One region of the Bradyrhizobium sp. Pha-3 genome, then DNA from elsewhere that is predicted to be linked to it. Evidence: predicted binding sites of a transcription regulator. Region 1 holds the regulator's gene; each other region holds the start of a gene.
What was found. The regulator PhoB, encoded in region 1, activates phosphate uptake and scavenging genes when phosphate is short. The targets are predictions, from matches to a motif close to TGTCATNNANCTGTCAT.
Positions count from the first base shown of each region.

Region 1 (5,400 bases):
TTGCGATCAGCCAGGCGCCCTCACCGCGCTCGAAGCCGAGATCGACCCTGGCGAAGACGGGGAGCAGATGCGACGTGGCAGCGTTGGTCATGGCGTTCACTGACGGTTTTTAAGCCGACAATTGCCGCTGCGCCTTGACGCCAGCGCAGCAACGGCCAGCTTCGGAAAACAAAACGGCCGCCTTTGCGGGCGGCACGTGGCGGGCATTCTATGCTGCGGTCAGTAAGTGTCAATCGCCACGAAGTGGCCTTCCTGCAATGCGAAACGAGCGCAATCCGGAGCATTCCGGTGCGGTGGAAAAGCCTCATCGCAATGCTTAACTGTGTGGGAACATGTGGACGCACGGCCGCGGACTCTTGCGCCAGAGTCACGCCATATTGTAGCGTTTGGCCTGTCGGGTACGACATCTCGTGCGGCAGTACTGGACCCTCTAAGTAGCCTTCGTATCGCGCGTAAACGTTCGGGCGCAAGACCGCGCCCGGCGAGGGCTAAGGGATTCTGGCCGCAGGGATATTTGTCCAGATTGGCTCGCAGCGCCGCTCCAATGATTGGCCGGCGCTACGCGAAGGGAAGAATGCGATGACTGTATTGACCTGGTCCGACGATCGCGTCGAGCAGCTGAAGAAGCTCTGGGAGTCCGGCCTGTCGGCCAGCCAGATCGCGGCGGAACTTGGCAATGTGACGCGAAACGCCGTGATCGGCAAAGTGCATCGGCTCGGCCTCTCTGGCCGCGCCAAGGCACCCTCCACGGCCGCGCCGCGGCAGCGCAAGGCCCGCCCCGCCCAGCACATGATGCGGGTGGCGCGCCCGGTCTCGCGCGGCAACACCGCGCTGGCGCACGCCTTCGAGGTCGAGATGGAGCCCGATCCGATCTCCTACGACAATGTGGTGCCGATGAGCCAGCGGCTGTCGCTGCTCGAGCTCAACGAGGCCACCTGTCACTGGCCGGTCGGCGATCCCTCGAGCCCGGAGTTCTTCTTCTGCGGCGGCAAGGCGCTCGCCGGCCTGCCCTATTGCGCGCATCACTCGCGCGTCGCCTACCAGCCCGCCGCCGATCGCCGCCGGCCTTCGGCGAAGCCGCAGATCAAGTGAGCACTCGGGAAACTACGGACGAACTCAAAAACAAATCCCCGCGAAAGCGGGGATTTTTTTGTGGCGCGTAGCCCGTTACATCACCGCCGTCGTCCCGGCGCAGGCCGGGACCCATACGCCGCGGCCGGCGCAATCGGCAAGCGGCCAGACGGCTTTCTAACAACACCCATTCGTGGTTATGGGTCCCGGCTCTCGCCGGGACGACGCCATGTTACGGCTTGCGATGGCCACACGCCCGTTACGGCTGCGGCTCGGCCTTGGCGAAGCGGTCGTCGAGCGCGTAGCCGGCGCCGCGCACGGTGCGGATCGGATCCTGCTCGCGGCCGGGATTGAGCAGCTTGCGCAGGCGGCCGATATGCACGTCGACGGTGCGTTCATCGATGTAGATGTCGCGGCCCCAGACACTGTCGAGCAGCTGCTCGCGGCTGAACACGCGGCCGGGATGCTCGAGGAAGAATTCAAGCAGGCGATACTCGGTCGGCCCGAGATCGATCGGGCGGCCCGAGCGCGCCACGCGGCGCTTCTCGCGGTCGAGTTCGATGTCGCCATAAGTCAGCACGGTCGCAAGCCGCTCGGGGCTCGCGCGGCGCAAGAGGCCCTTCACCCGCGCCAGCAGCTCCGGCACCGAGAACGGCTTGACGATGTAATCGTCGGCGCCGGTGGCAAGCCCGCGCACGCGCTCGCTTTCCTCGCCGCGCGCGGTCAGCATGATGATCGGAAGCTGCTTGGTCTCGGGCCGCGCCCGCAGGCGGCGGCACAGCTCGATGCCGGACAGGCCCGGCAGCATCCAGTCGAGCACCACGAGGTCGGGAACGCGCTCCTTCAGCCTCGTGTCGGCATCGTCGCCGCGCCCCACCGTCTCGACATCGTAGCCTTCCGCATCGAGGTTGTAGCGCAACAGCGTCGTCAGCGCTTCCTCGTCTTCGACTACCAGAATGCGTGCGCTCATCGGTTTAAGTTCTTTCTCTGTGGTGATCCGTTGCCCAGACGCAAACCGAAACGCTTACTTCCTTGAACATAGTTCCCGCGGAAACGATTTGTCGCGAGGATCGTCCAGTTTCACTCTTGCCGGTTCCGCGCTTGCCGATCATGCCTCAGTTGCCCGGCACCGCGGTGGCAAAAGTGGTCATGTCCCCCTTCGGGCGCTTGTCGGTGATCTGCTGGCCCTCGATCATGTAGAACACGGTCTCTGCGATATTGGTGGCGTGATCGCCGATCCGCTCGATGTTCTTGGCGCAGAACATCAGATGGATGCAGAACGAGATGTTGCGCGGATCTTCCATCATGTAGGTGAGCAGTTCGCGGAACAGCGAGGTGCAGATCGCATCGACCTCCTCGTCGCCCTTCCAGACGTTCATCGCCGCCGGCAGGTCGTGCGCGGCATAGGCGTCGAGCACCGACTTGACCTGCGACAGCACGAGGTCGGTCATGTGCTCGAGGCCGCGGATCAGCTTCAGCGGCTGGAAATCGCTCTCCAGCGCCGCGACGCGCTTGCCCATGTTCTTGGCGAGGTCGCCGATCCGCTCGAGGTCGGTGGCGACGCGCATCGCGCTGACGATCTCACGCAGGTCGATCGCCATCGGCTGGCGGCGCGCGATCGTCAGCACCGCGCGCTCTTCGATGTTGCGCTGCAGATTGTCGATCTCGATGTCGGCGGCGACCACGCGCTTGCCGAGCGCGACGTCGCGACGGATCAGCGCGTCGACCGACTCGGTAATCATCCGTTCGACCAGGCCGCCCATCTCGGCGACCAGGCGGGTCAACTCCTGCAGGTCGCTGTCGAATGCCTTGGCGGTATGTTCAGAAGCCATCGCTTGTCTCCCTCAACCATGATCCCGGGGATTATGGTTTCGTTTCCTGAATTTTAGCATGACCTGATTGGAAAACCGGTTTCCACCTTTTCGGATCATGCCCGGTCAACCGAACCGGCCGGTGATGTAGTCCTGGGTGCGCCGATCGCTCGGTGAGGTGAATATCTTGTTGGTGTCATCGAACTCGATCAGCTCGCCGAGATACATGAAGGCGGTCTTGTCGGAGACGCGCGCCGCCTGCTGCATGTTGTGGGTGACGATCGCGATCGTGTAGTCCTCGGAGAGCTCCTGGATCAGCTCCTCGACCTTGGCGGTCGAGATCGGGTCGAGCGCCGAGCACGGCTCGTCGAACAGGATCACCTCGGGGCGCACCGCCACGGTGCGTGCGATGCACAGGCGCTGCTGCTGGCCGCCGGAGAGCGACAGGCCGGAGGCGTTCAGCTTGTCCTTGACCTCGTTCCACAGCGCGCCGCCGCGCAGCGCCTTCTCGACCCGGTCGTCCATCTCGGACTTCGAGATCTTCTCGTAGAGGCGGATGCCGAAGGCGATGTTCTCGTAGATCGTCATCGGGAACGGCGTCGGCTTCTGGAACACCATGCCGACCCGCGCGCGCAGCAAGTTGAGGTCGAGCTTGGGGTCGAGAATGTTGGTCTGGTCCAGCATCAGCTGGCCGACCGCGCGCTGGCCCGGATAGAGGTCGTACATCCGGTTAAAGATGCGCAGCAGGGTCGACTTGCCGCAGCCGGACGGGCCGATGAACGCCGTGACGCGGTTGGTGCCGAGCGTCAGGTTGATGTTCTTCAGCGCGTGGTGCTCGCCGTAGTAGAAGTTGAGGTTGCGCACCGTGACTTTCGGCGGCGCTTCCGGCAGCGGAACCTGGGGAACGTGGCCCGCGGCAGTCGTGGAGACGGAAAGCTCGGTCATTTTGCGGCCCTTTCGGCACCAAGGATACGCGCGCCGATATTCAACGCGAGCACGGTGAATGTGATGAGCAGCGCACCGCTCCACGCCAGCTCTTTCCAGTAGGCGTAGGGGCTCTGCACGAAGTTGTTGATGGTCACCGGCAGGTTGGCCATCGTCTTGGTCAGATCCAGGCTGAAGAACTGGTTCGACAGCGCGGTGAACAGCAGCGGCGCGGTCTCACCGGCGACACGGGCGGTCGCCAGCAGCACGCCGGTGATCAGACCCGATCGCGCCGCACGATAGGCGATCCGCTTGATCACCAGCGAACGCGGCAGGCCAAGCGCGGAGGCGGCCTCGCGCAGCGGATTGGGCACCAAGAGCAGCATGTCCTCGGTGGTGCGCAGCACGACCGGGATCACGATCACCGCGAGCGCGAGACTGCCTGCGATCGCCGAGAAGCCGCGCATCGGCACCACCACCGCACCATAGATGAACAGGCCGATGATGATCGAGGGCGCGCTGAGCAGGATGTCGTTGATGAAGCGGATCACCGAGGTCAGCTTGTCGTGCTTGCCGTATTCGGCGAGGTAGGTGCCGGCGAACAGGCCGAGCGGCGCGCCGATGCCGACGCCGATCACCGTCATGATGAGCGAGCCGACGATGGCGTTGAGCAGGCCGCCTTCGGTCGAGCCGGGCGGCGGCGTGTTTTGCGTGAACAGCTGCACGCTGAGGCCGGCGATGCCGTTATAGAGCAGCGTGATCAGGATCAGCGCCAGCCAGGTGACGCCGAACAGCGCCGCGCCGACACAGAGTGCGCGGATGATAATGTCGCTGCGGCGGCGGGATTTGTAGATCGGGTTCATGGCGTTACTTCCCCGCCTTCTTTTCGAGCCGCATCAGCATCAGCCGCGCGCCGGCGAGCACGAAGAAGGTCAGCACGAACAACAGCAGGCCGAGCAGGATCAGGCCGGACTGATGCAGGCCGTCGCTCTCGGCGAATTCGCTAGCGATCGCCGCCGAGATCGTGGTGCCCGGCGCGAAGATCGACGACGAGATCCGGAACGAATTGCCGATGATGAAGGTCACCGCCATGGTCTCGCCGAGGGCGCGGCCGAGCGCCAGCATGATGCCGCCGATCACGCCGACGCGGGTGTAGGGGATCACGACGTTGCGGACGACTTCCCAAGTGGTGCAGCCCATGCCGTAGGCGGCTTCCTTCAGCACCGACGGCACGGTCTTGAACACGTCGACCGAGATCGCGGTGATGAAGGGCAGCACCATGATCGCAAGGATCAGCGCGGCGTTGAACAGGCTGAGATAGGACGGCGGACCGGCGAACACCGCGCCCAGCACCGGGACGCCCTCGAAGATCCGGATCATGAAGGGCTGGAAGGTGTTGGCCAGGAACGGGCCCAGCACGAAGAAACCCCACATGCCGTAGATGATCGAGGGAATGCCGGCGAGCAGCTCGATGGCGATGCCGATCGGGCGGCGCAGCACTTGCGGGCAGAGCTCGGTGAGGAACACGGCGATGCCGATGCCGACCGGAATGGCGATCATCATCGCGATGACGGAGGTGATCAGCGTGCCGTAG
Region 1 covers NZ_CP170151.1:1,013,980-1,019,379, reverse strand. The annotation lists gene ACE10X_RS04830 (aspartate aminotransferase family protein) at 1-91, opposite strand, end outside; gene ACE10X_RS04825 (GcrA family cell cycle regulator) at 580-1,092, shown strand; gene phoB (phosphate regulon transcriptional regulator PhoB) at 1,331-2,041, opposite strand; gene phoU (phosphate signaling complex protein PhoU) at 2,187-2,903, opposite strand; gene pstB (phosphate ABC transporter ATP-binding protein PstB) at 3,009-3,827, opposite strand; gene pstA (phosphate ABC transporter permease PstA) at 3,824-4,669, opposite strand; gene pstC (phosphate ABC transporter permease subunit PstC) at 4,674-5,400, opposite strand, start outside.

Region 2 (5,400 bases), 4.4 Mb from region 1:
ACACGAAGCTGTCGCCATTGGCGGCGAAGCAGTCGCGGTCGAATTCCGGATCGGTCGACGCGCGTGCGCAGAAGCCATGGCTCGCAAACGCGTCCTGATGCGCATCGACGAAGGTCATGCGGTCGGCCTGCGGATTGCGGCAGATGATGCCGGACTGGCACTGCGCGATCGCCTTGAGCTGCGGCAGGAACTCGTTCTGCACGAAGCTCGAGACCGACGCGAGGCGTTTGGGATCGGCGTTGAACGAGGGATGGATCTCGAAGCCGGCACGGCCGCCGGGGCAGGGCGCGCCGCCATTGGCCAGCGCCGGATTGGCGTAGGCCGTGTAGATCACGTGCGAGAGATCGCCGCCGACCAGCGGCTTCAGCGCATCGCGCAGCTTGGCAAAATCGGCCGGCAGGTCGCGCGCCAGTGCCGAACGGGCATCTTCGACGCTGGCCATCGAGCCGCCGCGGCTGAACAGCGTGCGCTCGGTCGGCGTGTCGACGATCACGTTGGCGACGAGGCCGGAGAAGTAGATGTCGTTGGCGCCGATCGACAGCAGCACGAGGTCGAGGGTGCGGTCGGGCTGACGGCGCTTGGCGGCGGCGAGTGCCGTGCGCAGCTCCGCGATCTGACCGTTGACGGTGCCCGAGCAGGTGTTGGCTGTCTTCGTCGGCAGACATTCCCGCGCCTGCTGCGAGCCGAGCAGGCCGTCGGCGATGGTGGCCCCGGTGCAGGCCAGCGGCAGATAGGTCACCGCGATGTGCGGATATTGCACGGCGAGCGCGAGCGCCGTGCGGGTCTGGTAGCTGTACAGCGACCGGTGACAGGCCGAGTTGAGCCACAGCGCGCTCTGGCGCTGCCAGTTGGTCAGGGTGTCCGGTGCTTCGCAGGCGCGTCCGCCTTTGTAGCCGGCGCGGCTCGGCCGGTAATATTGCGCCCCGCCGAGATAGGAGCGGAAGCAGAACCCCTCGTCGGAGAGCGCAATCGCGCGGTCGGGATTGCCCTCGCCGGATGCGATGCTGTCGCCGAGGCCCGCGATCAGCAAGTCGCGCACCTCGATCGGCGTCGTCACGCGCTGGTTGGCGTCCGAGCCGCTCGCGACGTCGACGGTCGCGACCGTGGTGCGGCCGTAGCGGACGCGCAGATTGACCGGCTCGGCGCAATCGAATGTCGAGGATTGCGGCCCGTCGCCGTCGTCGAACGACCAGGCGCAGGTCGCGCCGACCGGAACCGGTCCGGTGAGCCGCACGACGATCGGATGATCGATCGGCGTCAGATAGCTTTCCTTGACGTTGTCGCGCGTGCAGGGCTCGCTGACGCGGCCCTGCAGGTCGATGCAGAGCCGGTTGACGGTGTTGCGCGCCCAGCCGCGGCCGTCGCTTTGCAGTTCCAGCGCCTGTTCCGAGGCCAGCACGCTGCGGCCAAGCCCGCTTTCGACATGCAGGCGGAAGTCGCGTTCCTCGCGGAACAGGCGGAAGCGGTTGCGGACCTCCCAGGAGATCTGCAGCTGATTGTCCTGCGCGTCCGCGGCTGATGCGAATACCGCTGCCAGCGCGCTGCCGAGCAGCGCGCTGCAGACCGTCACCCGAAACGAAAATCGAACCAAAAAGCCAATCATGGCGCGGTTTGACGCGAGCGGTACGGCGAAAATAAGAGAAGCGGCTGCGAGGATCGAAAATCCGGGGTCGAGGGGCCCGCACGAGGGCCGATAACGTTGCCTGTTACCGTTTCAGCTGCCTGACCCGCTGCTGCCGGCTTTCGATCGGTTGCCGCACGGTCGCCGAAGCCGTGCAGGCTTGGCTTAGTCGTTTCCGCTCTTGCCAGGGCTGCACCACGTTGAGCCAGAGCTCGCGCATGCCCATGATCGAGATCGAAATCCCGAACGGGATCAGGAAGTAGAGGATGCGGAACACGACCAGCGTCGCCAGCAATTGTTCCTTGCTGAACTCCGGCAGCGCCACCAGCATCGCGGCGTCGAACACGCCGATCGAGCCGGGGGCGTGGCTGGCGAAGCCGAGCAGCGTCGCCAGGATGAACACGACCGCCAGCGAGACGAAGTCGATATGCGGCTCGGTCGGCATCAGCAGGTACATTGCAAGCGCGCAGAAGCCGAGATCGACCACGCCGATCAGGATCTGCAGCAGCGTCAGCTTGGCCGAGGGCAGCACCACCTTCCAGCCGTTCTGGCCGAGCTCGCGGCGCTTCTCGCCGGTCAGGAGCCAGACGAAATAGGCGCCGATGCCGGCAAGGCAGCCGAGCGCGATCAGCCGGTTCATCGCCGGCGGCAGCAAGTCCATCGCCGACGCCGCCGCCGGGTGCCAGGCCATGCCGAAGCCGAGCACGAACAAATTGCCGAGCCAGAAGGTCAGGCCCGACAGAAAGCAGATCTTGGCGACGTCGATCGCGGAGAGGCCGTAATCGGAATAGATCCGGAAGCGGATCGCGCCGCCGGTGAACACCGTGGCGCCGATATTGTGGCCGATCGTGTAGCTCGTGAAGCTCGACAGCGCTGCGATGCGGTAGGGGACATGGATCTTGCCGATCGTGCGCAGCGCGAAGAAGTCGTAGAAGGTCAGCGTGCAGAACGCCCCGACCACGCAGAGCGCCGCCAGCGCGATCCGATGCGGCGCGATGTTGGTGAGCGCGGTGAGAATGATGCCGGTATCGACGCCCTTCAGGGTGTGAACAAGCGACGTGATCGCGAACGCGATGATCAACACACTCGCGGCGATCCCGAGCCGTTTCCAGCCGATCTTTTCCTTGAAACCACGCCCAAGCGTGGTCAGCAGCCGAAGCATTCATCCTCCCGGCGGGGCGGCAATTTCAGTGGGACCCGGTCACGGACGGCGACGGGTGACGGGCAAACGCACCGTACGCGATGACCCATAAGGCAAAACCGATGCGTTGTGCAGCCCTTGACAAGCCAAGCTTCGGCCCTCGTCCAGCGTCATTGTCATATTGGCTACATATGTTCTCGCTCTGCGGAATGTGAGTCGCAGGACAGCGACGGGGCCGCTGCATGTTCCGCCGTTCCAAGCGATTTCGTCGGCTTTTTTGCCGATTTTGCCGCCGTCCTGGCGTCGATGCGGGTTAGTTGGCGCGAGGCGAATAGACGATATGCATAAGCATGGGGACGCCTGAGCCGGCTGTGGCGTTTACCAAAGTGTGATGTCGACGCGCGCATGCGCGTGATCCGCCCTGCGCTTGGGCCGGGTCAGGCGCGCGAGGGCGCTCCGTAGGTCTATTGAGGCAAAACGCCGCGCAAGCGGGCCGCCGTCGGGCAGGCCGGCCAGCCATGCGATTCCACACTTCGATCGGTGACGAAGTGTTGCGGCGAAACGAAGGCCTATGTCTCGCATTGGTTGCCGAGAGCAAGGACAAGGCCATGCAACAGACATCCCTGAACGTCCGGCAAATGCCGCCGGACCGGCGCGCAGCGTCGCATCAGCAAACGAGCGGGCTCGCGGCGACGTTCACACTCGCCGCGATGAGTCTCGGCTATGGCGTCGTGCAGCTCGACGTCACCATCGTCAACACGGCGCTCAATGCGATCGGCGCCTCGCTCGGCGGCGGCGTTGCCGAACTGCAATGGGTGGTCAGCGCCTACACGATTGCCTTTGCGGCCTTCATCCTGACCGCGGGCGCGCTCGGCGACCGGATCGGCGCCAAGCGCATCTTCATGGCCGGGTTTGCGATCTTCACCGCGGCATCGGTTGCCTGCGCGGTCGCGCCTGATGCGGCGACGCTGATCGCCGCCCGCTGCGTGCAGGGGCTGGCCGCGGCCATCCTGGTGCCGAACTCGCTGGCGCTGCTCCGCCATGCCTATGAAGACGAGAAGGCGCGGGGACGCGCGGTCGGGGTCTGGGCCGCGGGCGCGAGCCTTGCGCTGACCGCCGGCCCGTTCGTCGGCGGCGGACTGATCGCGCTGGTCGGCTGGCGCGCGATCTTTTTGGTCAACCTGCCGATCGGCCTCGCCGGCTTGTGGCTCGCCTGGCGCTTCGCCAACGAAACCACGCGTCATCAGCAACACCGGCTCGATCTGCCGGGTCAGGTCGCGGCGATCGCCGCGCTCGGCACGCTGGCCGGCGCGCTGATCGAAGGCGGCGCGCTCGGCTGGGGCAACCCGTTCGTGATCGCAGGCTTCGTCCTCGCCGCCGTCTTCTCCGTGCTGTTCGTCTGGCGTGAGGCGCGCGCGCCGCAGCCGATGCTGCCGCTCTCGCTGTTCCGCCACCGGATGTTTGCCCTGACCTCGCTGGTCGGCCTCCTGGTCAATGTCGCGTTCTACGGCCTGATCTTCGTGCTCAGCCTCTACTTCCAGCAGGTCAACGGGCTGTCGGCGTTCGCCACTGGCCTCGCGTTCGTGCCGATGCTCGGCGCCGTGCTGCCCGCCAACCTGATCGCGCCGCATGTCGCGGAGCGGATCGGCGCGCCGGCGACAATCGCGCTCGGTGCCGCGCTCTCCGCCGCCGGATGCCTGGCGCTGCTGTTCATCAGCCCCGGCACGAGCTACCTCGCGATCTGCCTGCAATTACTGGCCATGAGCGGCGGCCTCGGCCTGCTGGTGCCGCCCCTGACATCGGCGCTGCTCGGCAGTGCCGAGCCGCAGCATGCCGGCATCGCGGCCGGGGTGTTGAACGCGACCCGGCAGACCGGCAGCGTGCTCGGTGTCGCGCTGTTCGGCTCGATGGTCAGCCGGTCCGCGGCCTTCATCGCCGGCCTGCATGCGGCCCTCGTCATCTCCGCCGGCGTGTTGCTGGCGGCCGCTGCGCTGATCTGGATCGGTGCATGGTCACAGGCTCGGCGTTGAGACGAACTGCCGCGAGGCATCTCCGCTTTGCGCTGACCCGATCGTCTGCATTCAAGGCTTCTTCACCATGCGTGGAACCCTGCTGCAGTGCGGTCACCGTTCGTACACGAATGCGTCTGTTCTTATAGGTCCATAAAGGAGGCCTATATGTATCGCGTTCTGACCTGTCTCACTTTGGAACATGACTGGCGGCTGGTCGTCCTTGGTGGGGTGATCTGCCTGCTCGCCAGCGCTGTCGCGATCAGCCTGTTTCACCGCGCCCGCGCCACACAGGGGCGTGCCCGCGAGATCTGGATCGGCCTCGATGCGGCGGTCGGCGGTTGCGGTATCTGGGCCACCCATTTCGTCGCCATGCTGGCGTACGATCCCGGCATCGAGGCCGGGTACAACATTCCCATCACGCTGCTGTCGCTGGTGCTCGCGGTTGCGATCCTGGCCGTCGGATTGGCCATCGCCACGCTCGACGAACGCTGGCGGACGGTCGCGGCCGGCGGCGCGATCGTCGGCGCCGGTGTCGCGGCGATGCATTACACCGGCATGCTCGGGCTGGAGCTGCCCGCGCGTATCGTCTGGTCGCCCGGCATCGTCGCCGCGTCGATCGCGTTCGG
Region 2 covers NZ_CP170151.1:6,030,689-6,036,088, reverse strand. The annotation lists gene ACE10X_RS28765 (hypothetical protein) at 1-1,603, opposite strand, end outside; gene ACE10X_RS28760 (YbhN family protein) at 1,707-2,783, opposite strand; gene ACE10X_RS28755 (MFS transporter) at 3,401-4,792, shown strand; gene ACE10X_RS28750 (EAL domain-containing protein) at 4,940-5,400, shown strand, end outside.
Region 2: the regulator PhoB is predicted to act here: its motif matches at 2,937-2,953, upstream of ACE10X_RS28760 (YbhN family protein).

Region 3 (5,400 bases), 2.0 Mb from region 1:
GAGGCCGACGAGGCCTGGTGGCCGCCGACCTTCAACCCGTCGGTGGAGGGCCGCACATGGTTGGCGTGATGGATGGTCCACGACGACAGCCACAGCACCTTGCGGGCCAGGGCGGACAGCATGTCGAGGCGTTCAGGCGCGATTCCCATGGCAATGCTCCGGGCGATATGCCGGAATGTTACTGCCGCAAGCGGCGGCGAAAATCTCAATTCCACGCGACAGCACAGGAAAAATTGGGATAAATTCCCACGATCCGGCTTCAACTGACGAGTTCATCCCAATGCCTGCCCTCGATGCCATCGACCGCAAGATCCTGAGTCTGCTCCAGGCCGACAGCCGCATGACCATGCAGGAACTGGCCGACAAGGTCGGGCTGTCGGTGTCGCCTTGCCACCGCCGGGTCAAGCTGCTCGAGGAGCGCGGCGTGATCTCGCGCTACATCGCAACCGTCGACCAGAAGTCGATCGGGTTGCACGTCTCCGTCTTCATCTCGATCAAGCTGGCGCGGCAGAAGGAGGAAGACCTCAACCGCTTCGCGCGGGCGATCTCGAAATGGGACGAGGTGCTCGAATGCTACCTGATGACCGGCAATCGCGACTATTTGCTGCGCGTCGTCGCCGCCGACCTCTCCTCCTATGAAGCGTTCCTGAAAAACAAGCTGACCCGGCTCGACGGCATCGCCTCGATCGAGTCGAGCTTTGCGCTGAGCCAGGTGAAGTATTCGACGGCGTTGCCGGTGTGAGGGCGTTGGTTTGTCAACTCGAATGGTGCCAACACCACAGTGTCGTCCCGGCGAAGGCCGGGACCCATACGCCGCAGCAGTTGTTGTGAGAGGGACTCGTCGTTGCAGCATCGCTTAACAATTTGCATTTGGGGTTATGGGTCCCTGCTTTCGCAGGGACGACACTGAGTGTTTGCGCTGTCAGTGGGCATAACTTCGCATTCTCGCGACACGATCTGCCCGAGCTTTGCATCTCGTTCTTTTTTGCAAAAGGGGTTTGCGCCGTCGGGCAACTCAGTGATTGGCGTTGGCGCCCTGCCCGGCTGGACGGCCTCGCCGCGACAATCAGGCTACGGCGCGATCCATATCCCAATCACGATGATGGCCAGTGAGACGGCAATGACCAGCATATCGGTGGTGAGCCAATCGGGCATTCCGTTTGATGGCTGCTCGCTCATGTCCGCGACTCCTTCTGTTCGCGTCGAGCCAATATGCTGGAGCGGACCGGCGCGAACGAGGATGAACTGGTTCACATAAAGCTCGGAAAAAGCGGCAAATTCCGCGTGTTTTAGCGCGCTCAAGTTGCGCCACATGGTCGATCTGCCGCGCAGGTTTCTGAACATGTTCGACAATGCCGCCGCTTCGGCACAGTCACCATCATCGCGTTCAACGCGCTGCAAGAGGCGGCTGAACCTCACCGGATTGCGAGCGCAGCGCCGACCTGCCGCCACGCGACAGGCCGCACATGGCCGACGAAACGGCCGAGGTAGCGGACTCGCCGTCCCGTCCCGATCCTCACAGCACCTTGCGCTGTGCGAGGTTCTTCATCAGAGCACCGACGCCGAAGGTCCAGGGCTCGCACTCGTCGCTGCCCCGCATCCGGTTGACCAGCTTGCCGAGCTGCGGCGCGGCGATGGTGACGATATCGTCGCGCTTGTGGGTAAAACCCTCGCCCCTGGCATCGCGATCCTTGACCGGCGCGAACATCGTGCCAAGGAACAGCGCAAATCCATCAGGGTATTGATGCACGGGGCCGATGGTCTGGGCGACCAGATCGGTCGGGTCGCGACTGATCTTGGAGATCGAGGAATGACCCTCGAGCACGAAGCCGTCTGCGCCCGTCACGGTCAGGCCGACATCCATCTTCCTGACATCGTCGAGCGAGAAGGTCTGGTCGAACAGCCGGAGCAGCGGGCCGATCGCGCAGGAAGCGTTGTTGTCCTTGGCCTTCGACAGCAAGAGCGCCGAGCGCCCCTCGAAGTCGCGCAGATTGACGTCGTTGCCGAGCGCGGCGCCGACGATCTTGCCGGCGGCGGAGACAACAAGCACGACCTCCGGCTCCGGATTGTTCCAGGTCGACTTCGGATGCAGCCCGGCATCCATGCCTGATCCGACCGAGGACAGCGTCGGCGCCTTGGTGAACACTTCGGCGTCGGGACCGATGCCGACCTCGAGATACTGGCTCCAGGCATTCTGATCGATCAGCACCTGCTTCAGTTTCATCGCCTGCTCGGAGCCGGGCTTCAGCTTGGAGAGATCGTCGCCGACCAGGCGCACCACCTCCTTGCGGATCGCGTCCGCCGAGGACGGATTGCCGCGCGCCCGCTCCTCGATCACGCGCTCCAGCATCGAGATCGCGAAGGTGACGCCGGCGGCCTTCAGCACCTGGAGATCGACCGGCGCCAGCAGATGCGGCCTGGCCTTGTCGCGGCCGTCGGGCGGGGTGTTGGCGAGGATCGCCTCGAAATCGCCGATCCGCTCGCCGCGCGTGGCGCGCAGCGCGGCCGCGGGATCGCTTTCCTCGCAGAGCGCGCTCACCGTCGGGAACCGCGCCGTGACGTCGAACACACCGTCTGCCCGAACCGCGACGACAGCGGGCCCCCCGGCCAGCGGCAGCCAGACCCGCCCGACCAGCGTGCCGGCGGTGCCGTCCTCCGGCAGGACGTCTTTTGGCGTGAGCGAAATCATCGGCACATCTCCCTTTTTGGTTTTGTCGGCTTGTTAGCACAGTCCGCCCGGCGGCGTGAAACAGCGGTCATGGCATTGTCATAGAGGGGTAACATCGCCCGTCAATGCTGCCGTCCGATCCATCTAACACACTGAAAGACGGACCTTCATGACGACCTCCGCCCTCACCGACGAAGCCTCCCGGGATGAAGCCTTGCGGGACGAAGCCTTGCGCGCCCGCATCCATCAGGAGATGGCCGACAGCCTCGACGAGGAACTCGAGCTCGAGCTCGACGACATGAGGCTCGACGAGCTCGACCATGACGGCGCCGCCGGCAAGCCGTCGATCGACCGCAAGTTCTACTTCCGCGAATTGCTGCGGCTGCAGGGCGAGCTGGTGAAGCTGCAGGACTGGGTGCAGCACGAGAAGAAGAAGGTCGTCGTGCTGTTCGAAGGCCGCGATTCCGCCGGCAAGGGCGGCGTGATCAAGCGCATCACCCAGCGGCTCAATCCGCGGGTGTGCCGGATCGCGGCGCTGCCGGCGCCGAACGAGCGCGAGCGCACGCAATGGTACTTCCAGCGCTATGTCTCGCATCTGCCGGCCGGCGGCGAGATCGTGCTGTTCGACCGCAGCTGGTACAACCGCGCCGGCGTCGAGAAGGTGATGGGGTTCTGCAGCGACGAGCAGTACGAGGAATTCTTCAACTCGGTGCCGGAATTCGAGCGCATGCTGATCCGCTCCGGCACCGTCCTGTTGAAATACTGGTTCTCGATCACCGACGAGGAACAGGCGTTCCGCTTTTCGATGCGGATCCAGGATCCGCTGAAGCAGTGGAAGCTGAGCCCGATGGACGTCGAGGCGCGGACCCGCTGGGAGCTCTACACCAAGGCCAAGGAGACGATGCTGGAACGCACGCATCTGCAGGACTCGCCGTGGTGGATCGTCGATGCCGTCGACAAGAAGCGCGCCCGGCTCAACTGCATCTCGCATTTCCTGAGTCAGGTACCGTATCAGGCGGTTCAGCACCAACCGGTGGTGCTGCCGCCGCGGATGCGCAACCCCGACTATCACCGCGGCCCGATCCCGCCGGAGATGTACGTGCCGGGACGGTATTGATCGGACTGGGCGACACTGCGCTCCCTCGCCCCGTTCTTACGGGGAGAGGGCTGGGGTGAGCGGCTGCTTCCGCACAAGCGCTCCCAGTTCGCAAGCGGAGAGTCCCCCTCACCCGGATTCGAGCTCCGCTCGAGTCCGACCTCTCCCCGCAAGCGGGGCGAGGTAAGAAGGACCAGCGCTTGGGCAACGGCGCCTACCAATGGTGCAGGCGCGCCCACTTGCTGGCACCGGATACCGACGCTAGGCTTCCCCCGATCTGGTGCAGGGAGGCCCGTTTGACTCAATCCGACGACATCAAAATCTCCGAAGATCGCCGCGACGCGCTGCGCTATGCGCTCGGGATCGGCAGCGGCGCGGCGCTCGCGGCCGCGATGGCAACCCCGGCCGCGGCGCAGACGCAAGCCGACAATACGCTGGATCGCATCCGGGCCAGCAAGGTGCTGCGGATCGCGGTGCTGCCGGGCGAGCTGCCCTATTTCAACAAGGACCTCGCCTCGGGCACCTGGTCCGGATTCTCGATCGAGATGGCCAACGATCTGGCCAAACTGCTCGACGTCAAGCTGGAATATGTCGAGTCGACCTACGGCAATTCAATTCTCGATCTGCAGGCCAACAAGATCGATCTCGGCTTCGCGCTCAACCCGACCCCGCAGCGCGCGCTGGTGGTGGATTTCACCAATCTGGTGTTCCCGCATCCGTTCGGCGCGATGCTGAAGAAGGGGCTGGAAGCCAAGACCTGGGCCGACATCAACAAGCCCGAGGTGAAGATCGCGGTCGACGTCGGCTCGGCCAACGAAGCGGTGGCGCGCCGCTTTGCGCCGAACGCCACTATCAAGTCACTGAAGTCGCGCGACGAGGTGATGCTGGAAATGTCGTCGGGCCGCGTCGATTGCGTGGTCAACGCGCTGGTGCTCGGGCTGACCGCGATCGCCAAGAACCCGAACCTCGGCACCTACAAGATCCTGGCCTCGCCGTCGGTGACGATCGCGAGCGGCACGGCGGTACGGCGCGAAGCCGACAAGCGCTGGCGCGATTTCCTCTCGGTATGGATCGACTACAACCGCGGCATCGGCCAGATGCGCGAATGGTTCGTCAAGGGCCTCGGCCTCGCCGGCGTCAAGCCGGAGGATGTGCCGGTGGAGTTGAGTATTTGAGGCTTGGCCACCGCATCGGCGGTCGGCTCCCTCTCCCGCTTCCGGGGGAGGGCTGGGGTGGGGGTGTCACCGCGCGTCGGAACCTTCGGGTGGAAAGAGCCCCCACCCGGATCGCATCTTACGATGCGATCCGACCTCCCCCGCAAGCTTGCGGGAGAGGTGAACCACCGATGCGGCCGCTTCTCAGAATTACTCAAACCTTGTCATACGTCAGCCCGCGCTCCAGCCGCCTCGCCACCAGCGTCGACGGGAACAGGATCGCGAAATAAATCAGCGCCACGATGGTGTAGACCTCGAGCGGCCGGTAGGTGTCGGCGTTGATCAAGGTCGCGTTGTAGACGAGATCGGGCACCGCGATGATCGAGACCAGCGAGGTGTTCTTGAGCTGCGTGACCGACTGGTTGACATAGGGCGCCATCATCGGCTTCAACGCCTGCGGCAAGATCACGAGCCGCATCAGG
Region 3 covers NZ_CP170151.1:3,058,815-3,064,214, reverse strand. The annotation lists gene ACE10X_RS14305 (transketolase) at 1-149, opposite strand, end outside; gene ACE10X_RS14300 (Lrp/AsnC family transcriptional regulator) at 281-742, shown strand; gene ACE10X_RS14295 (hypothetical protein) at 1,072-1,401, opposite strand; gene ACE10X_RS14290 (fumarylacetoacetate hydrolase family protein) at 1,517-2,689, opposite strand; gene ppk2 (polyphosphate kinase 2) at 2,838-3,785, shown strand; gene ACE10X_RS14280 (transporter substrate-binding domain-containing protein) at 4,061-4,939, shown strand; gene ACE10X_RS14275 (amino acid ABC transporter permease) at 5,133-5,400, opposite strand, start outside.
Region 3: the regulator PhoB is predicted to act here: its motif matches at 2,755-2,771, upstream of ppk2 (polyphosphate kinase 2).

Region 4 (5,400 bases), 1.7 Mb from region 1:
GTCCATCACGTAGCGCGCGTTCACCTTCACCGGATAGGCGTAGGCGGTGGCGATATGGCCGAAGCGCGCGATGTCCTCGTAGAGCTTGACGTGCATCAGCCCGTATTCGGCGAGCGCGTGCATGCGCCGCGTCTCGGTCTCGCGCGGTTCGAGGAAGCGCAGCGGCTCGGGGATCGGCACCTGATAGACCAGCACCTGCCCGGCATGCAGCGACGCCTCGGGAATGCGATGTCGGGTCTGGATCACGGTCGCGTCCGTGGTCGAGGTCGTGGTCGCGACACCGGCGGTCTTGCCGAAGAACTTGCGGATCGAGATCGCGTTGGTGGTGTCGTCCGAGCCCTGGTCGATCACCTTCAGCACGTCGTCGGGACCGAGGATCGCCGCCGTCACCTGCACGCCGCCGGTGCCCCAGCCATAGGGCATCGGCATCTCGCGGCTCGCAAACGGCACCTGATAGCCGGGGATGGCGATCGCCTTCAGGATCGCGCGGCGGATCATCCGCTTGGTCTGCTCGTCGAGATAGGCGAAGTTGTACGTCGGCGCGTTCATTCCGCGGCCTCCTGCATTTCCACCGCTTCGTTGGCTTCCGCGAACTCCTGCCGCAGCTTGCGCAAGAGACCGAGCTCGGACTGGAAGTCGACATAGTGCGGCAACTTGAGATGCTCGACGAAGCCGGTCGACTGGACATTGTCGGAGTGCGACATCACGAACTCCTCGTCCTGCGCCGGCGCCGCCGCCTCCTCGCCGAGCTCACGCGCACGCAGCGCGCGATCGACCAGCGCCATCGACATGGCCTTGCGTTCGCTCTGGCCGAAGGCGAGGCCATAGCCGCGGGTAAAGCAGGGCGCCTCGGTGGTCGAGCCCTTGAACTGGTTGACCATCTGGCACTCGGTCAATTCGATCGAGCCGAGCGGCACGGCAAAGCCCGCGTCCTCGGCGAAGAACTCGACCTCGACCTCGCCGAAGCGGATCTCGCCGGCGAAGGGGTGATTGCGGCCGTAGCCGCGCTGCGTCGAGTAGCCGAGCGCGAGCAGGAAGCCCTCATCGCCGCGCGCCAGGTTCTGCAGCCGCAGATCGCGATCGGCCGGAAAGCTCAACGGCTCGCGCGTGAGGTCGCCGACCGGCGTGTCGCTATCTGCCTGCGGCGAGGATTCGATCAGACCGTCACGGCCGAGAATGTCGGTCACCCGCGGCGTGGCGGCCTGCGAGGCCTCCGCGGTCGCCGGCTGCTCCGGCACAAAGCCTTCCGCGAGCTGCGGATCGAGCAGGCGATGGGTGTAGTCGAAGGTCGGTCCCAGGATCTGGCCGCCCGGAACGTCCTTGAAGGTCGAGGAGATCCGCCGCCGCACCTGCATCTCGCCGGTGTTGACCGGTTCGGTGGCGCCGAAGCGCGGCAACGTGGCGCGAAAGGCGCGGACCAGGAAGATCGCCTCGATCATATCGCCGCGCGCCTGCTTGATCGCGAGCGCCGCGAGCTCGCGGTCGTAGAGCGACCCTTCGGTCATCACGCGATCGACACCAAGCGCGAGCTGCTCGGAGATCTGTGCCAGCGTCATCTCGGGCACGTCGCGGTCGCCGCGCCGCTCATGCGCGAGCAGACGATGGGCGTTCTCGATGGCGCGCTCGCCTCCCTTGACGGCTACATACATCGCTCACACTCCGCTTGCGATCAGCCGCGTGGTGCGCGGGATCGCCACAATGGCATCGTCATGGACCAGCACGACATCGATGCCGCGCGGGAACAGGGCTTCGTTGATCGAAAGCCGCTGGAACAGGTCGCGCGGCTTGATCATCGCCTGCAGCACGGCGCTGCCGTCGATGCCGGGCCCTTTCAGCTCGAAGGCCGGACCCTGCGACAGGCTGTCGACCTGCAGGATCAGCGTGGTCGACCGGTCAGGATATTCGCTGCTGCCGAACGCAAAATGCTCCAGCGCCGGCAGGCTCGCGGCATCGCCGATCAAAGCGAAGCTCGCGATCGAGGAATCGGCCACCACCGGCGCGCTGGCGTGAAACTTCAGCCAGCGGGCGACGTCCGGCGTCGCCGACATCGCGGCGTCGAGCCAGATCGGCGTGTCGTGATCGAACAGGGTCAGCGCGATCGCGGCCGAGCCGCGCATCATGCCGGCGGGCGTTCCGACGCTCGCGGCGACGTGCTGCACGCTGCCCGGGCGCGCCATCGCATCCATCACGGAACGGAAAGTCGACTGCGCCGACAGCACCTTGTCGGCAAAGCCCGCGGGCATTTCGGCAATCGTCGTCATTGCATCATCCCTCACCGCGCACCATCGTGTAGAAATCGACCCGCGTCGCCGCGGTTTCGGCCGCCTTGCGGCCGCGTTCGGCGTTCATGGCGACGCGCAGCGGCGCGATCACCTTGGCCTCCACTTCGCCGGACAGCTCCGCCGACTGCACCATGGCGTCGCACAGCGCGATCATCTGCGCCTTGCGCGCGTCCCGGCCGAGCGTGTAGCCGAAGCCGACCTCGCCGGTCGCAAGCCGCACCGCCGCGCGCGACACCGTCGCCTCGCCGAGATTGAACGGCGCACCGTCGCCGCCGATCCGTCCGCGCAGCATCACAAGGCCGTTTTCCGGCTCGCGCAGGTTCTCATGCGCGGGCACCTCGATCGCGGCCAGCCTGCCGGCAATGTCCGCAGCGGCGGCGTGCGCCAGCACCGTCATCGCGGCCTTGCGCTGGGCCTGTTTGCTGTTTGGTCCGGTCGAACTCATGGGCAAACCTTTGGGCAACCTTGCTTGCATCAAGTTGTCTATGATACTAGACAACTTGATAGCGGAGCGCCATGACTGTTTCGTGACAAACCAAAGATTTCTGGTATCACCGCGCCATGAGCATGCAGGAAAGTTCCGGCGTCGCCTTGTGGCGGCAGGTCGCCGACGGCATCGAGCGCGGCATCGCTGACGGCCGCTTTGCCGCCGGCGAAAAGCTGCCCGGCGAGATGGAGATCGCCGAGACGTATCGGGTCAACCGCCACACCGTGCGGCGGGCGCTCGCCGCATTGGCCGAGCGCGGCCTGGTACGCGCGGAGCGCGGCAGCGGCACCTATGTCGAAGCCCAACGCCTCGCCTATCCCTTGCGCTCACGCACGCGATTTTCCGAGATCGTCGGCGCCGGCGGCCACGAGCCGCGCGGCCAGTTGATCGAAGCGGGCGACGACGTTGCCAATCGCGAGATCGCACGCGAACTGGGCCTGAAGATCGGTGCGCCACTGATCCGGATCGAAGCGGTGCGGCTCGCCGACCGGACGCCGATCTGCGTCTCCACCACCTGGCTGTCTGCCGAGCGGTTTCCCGATGCCGGCAGCGTATTCGCCAACGTTCGCTCGATGACCAAGCTGCTCGGACATTACGGCGTCAAGGACTACCACCGCGCCTCGACCCGGATCACCGCGGCGATTGTCGATGCGACCGACGCCGCGCGGCTCGACCTGCCGCTGGGACGGCCGGTGCTGGTGGTCGACGCCACCGACGTCGACATGCTGGACCAGCCGCTGGTGACCAAGCGCTCGCGCTTCGCCGCCGAGCGCGTCGAGTTTCTGGTCGAGAATGGTTGACGTGCTTCTGCTCCCTCGCCCCGCTCTTGCGGGGAGAGGGTTGGGGTGAGGGGCTGTCTCCGCGACTTCGAAAGCTTTGAGTGTGCGGAGAGTCCCCCTCACCCGGAATTTGCGCTGCGCGAAAATTCCGGCCTCTCCCCGCACGCGGGGAGAGGCGAAGAAGAAGCTACACCACCGCCCTTTGCCCGATGATCGCAAAGCGCAGCTTGCTGGAGATGAAATCGATCGCGGCAACCGCGATCAGGATCATCAGGATCAGGAACGATACCTTCTGCCATTCCAGCACGCGGATCTGCTCGGCGAGCTGCAAGCCGATGCCGCCGGCGCCGACGATGCCGATGATGGTCGCCGAACGCGTGTTCGACTCGATGAAGTAGAGCACCTGCCCGGCGATCACGGGCAGCACCTGCGGCAGCAGGCCGAAGCGGATCTCGTGCAGCGCGTTGCCGCCGGAGGCGCGGATGCCCTCGACCTGTTTGCGATCCGCCGCCTCGATCGCCTCCGAGAACAGCTTTCCGAATGCGCCGAAGTCGGACACCATGATCGCGAGCACGCCGGCGAACGGGCCGAGACCGACGACGTTGATCCAGACCAGCGCCCAGATCAGCGTATCGACGCCGCGGATCGAATCCAGGAAGCGGCGCACCGGAAAGCGGATCAGATTCGAGGGGATGATGTTGCGCGCCGCCAGCAGGCTGACCGGCAGCGCCAGCAGCGCGGCAAGCGTGGTGCCGAGCACCGCGATCGACAGCGTCTCGCCGAGCGCCTGCATGTAGAGCGGAAACGACGAGCCCGGATTCGGCGGGAGCATCAGCATGGTGATCCAGCCGAGCTGGCCGAGGCCCGCGATCAGCCTGGACGGCGAGAAATCGAGATCGACCAGTCCGAACACGAAGATCGCGAGCGCCGCCGCGATCATGGCTGGCATCGCCAGCCGTGCCGATGCGGGACGTTCGAAGACGCCGGGGTACTTCGCGCGCAGTTCCGTGGTGTCCGGCCTCGGCATCTGGCTCATCGACGGGTCTCCTTGCCGAACAGCCGGCCGCGCAACCAGCCGGTCGAGATGTCGATGATGAAGACGGTGACGATGATGGTGATGAGGATGGCGCTGACGTCGGAATAGTAGAACTTGCGGATCGCGACCACGAGCTCCTGGCCGATGCCGCCGGCGCCGACGAAGCCCATCACCGACGCCTCGCGGACGTTGATCTCGAAGCGCAGCAGCGCATAGCTGGCATAGCCGGCCGAGACCTGCGGCAGCACGGCAAAGCGCATGCAGGACAGCCAGCTCGCGCCGGTGGAGCGGATGCCCTCGACCGGCTTCATGTCGGCATTCTCGACGATCTCGGCAAACAACTTGCCGAGCGCCCCGGTGGTGTGGATCGCGATCGCCAGTACGCCGGCCATCGGCCCGAGGCCGAACGCGATCACGAAGATCAGCGCGAACACGATGCCGGGAACGGTGCGCGCGAATTCCAGCAGGCGGCGGATCGTGAAACGTACCCACGGGCCTGGCGACGTATTCTGGGCCGCGAAGAAATTGAGCGCGAAGGCGAGCACGGCACCCGTCAGCGTGCCGACATAGCTGATCAGGATCGTCTCGCCGAGCATCTTCAGCCATTTATGCCAACCCCAGAACCATTCGGCGGGATCGGTCCAGACCCGCGCGCCGGAATCCAGCGTCAGGATGCGATCGAAATAGCTGACGAAATTGCCGAAATAGGTGAACAGCGTGCGCAGGTTCACTTCCGCGCCGAACGCCGCGATCACCAGCACCGCACAGAAGGCCGCCGTTGCCAGCGCGGCCTTCAACCGCTGGCGTGCGACGGAC
Region 4 covers NZ_CP170151.1:2,715,154-2,720,553, reverse strand. The annotation lists gene ACE10X_RS12710 (alpha-D-ribose 1-methylphosphonate 5-phosphate C-P-lyase PhnJ) at 1-549, opposite strand, end outside; gene ACE10X_RS12705 (carbon-phosphorus lyase complex subunit PhnI) at 546-1,649, opposite strand; gene phnH (phosphonate C-P lyase system protein PhnH) at 1,653-2,261, opposite strand; gene phnG (phosphonate C-P lyase system protein PhnG) at 2,266-2,727, opposite strand; gene phnF (phosphonate metabolism transcriptional regulator PhnF) at 2,844-3,569, shown strand; gene phnE (phosphonate ABC transporter, permease protein PhnE) at 3,736-4,584, opposite strand; gene phnE (phosphonate ABC transporter, permease protein PhnE) at 4,581-5,400, opposite strand, start outside.
Region 4: the regulator PhoB is predicted to act here: its motif matches at 2,799-2,815, upstream of phnF (phosphonate metabolism transcriptional regulator PhnF).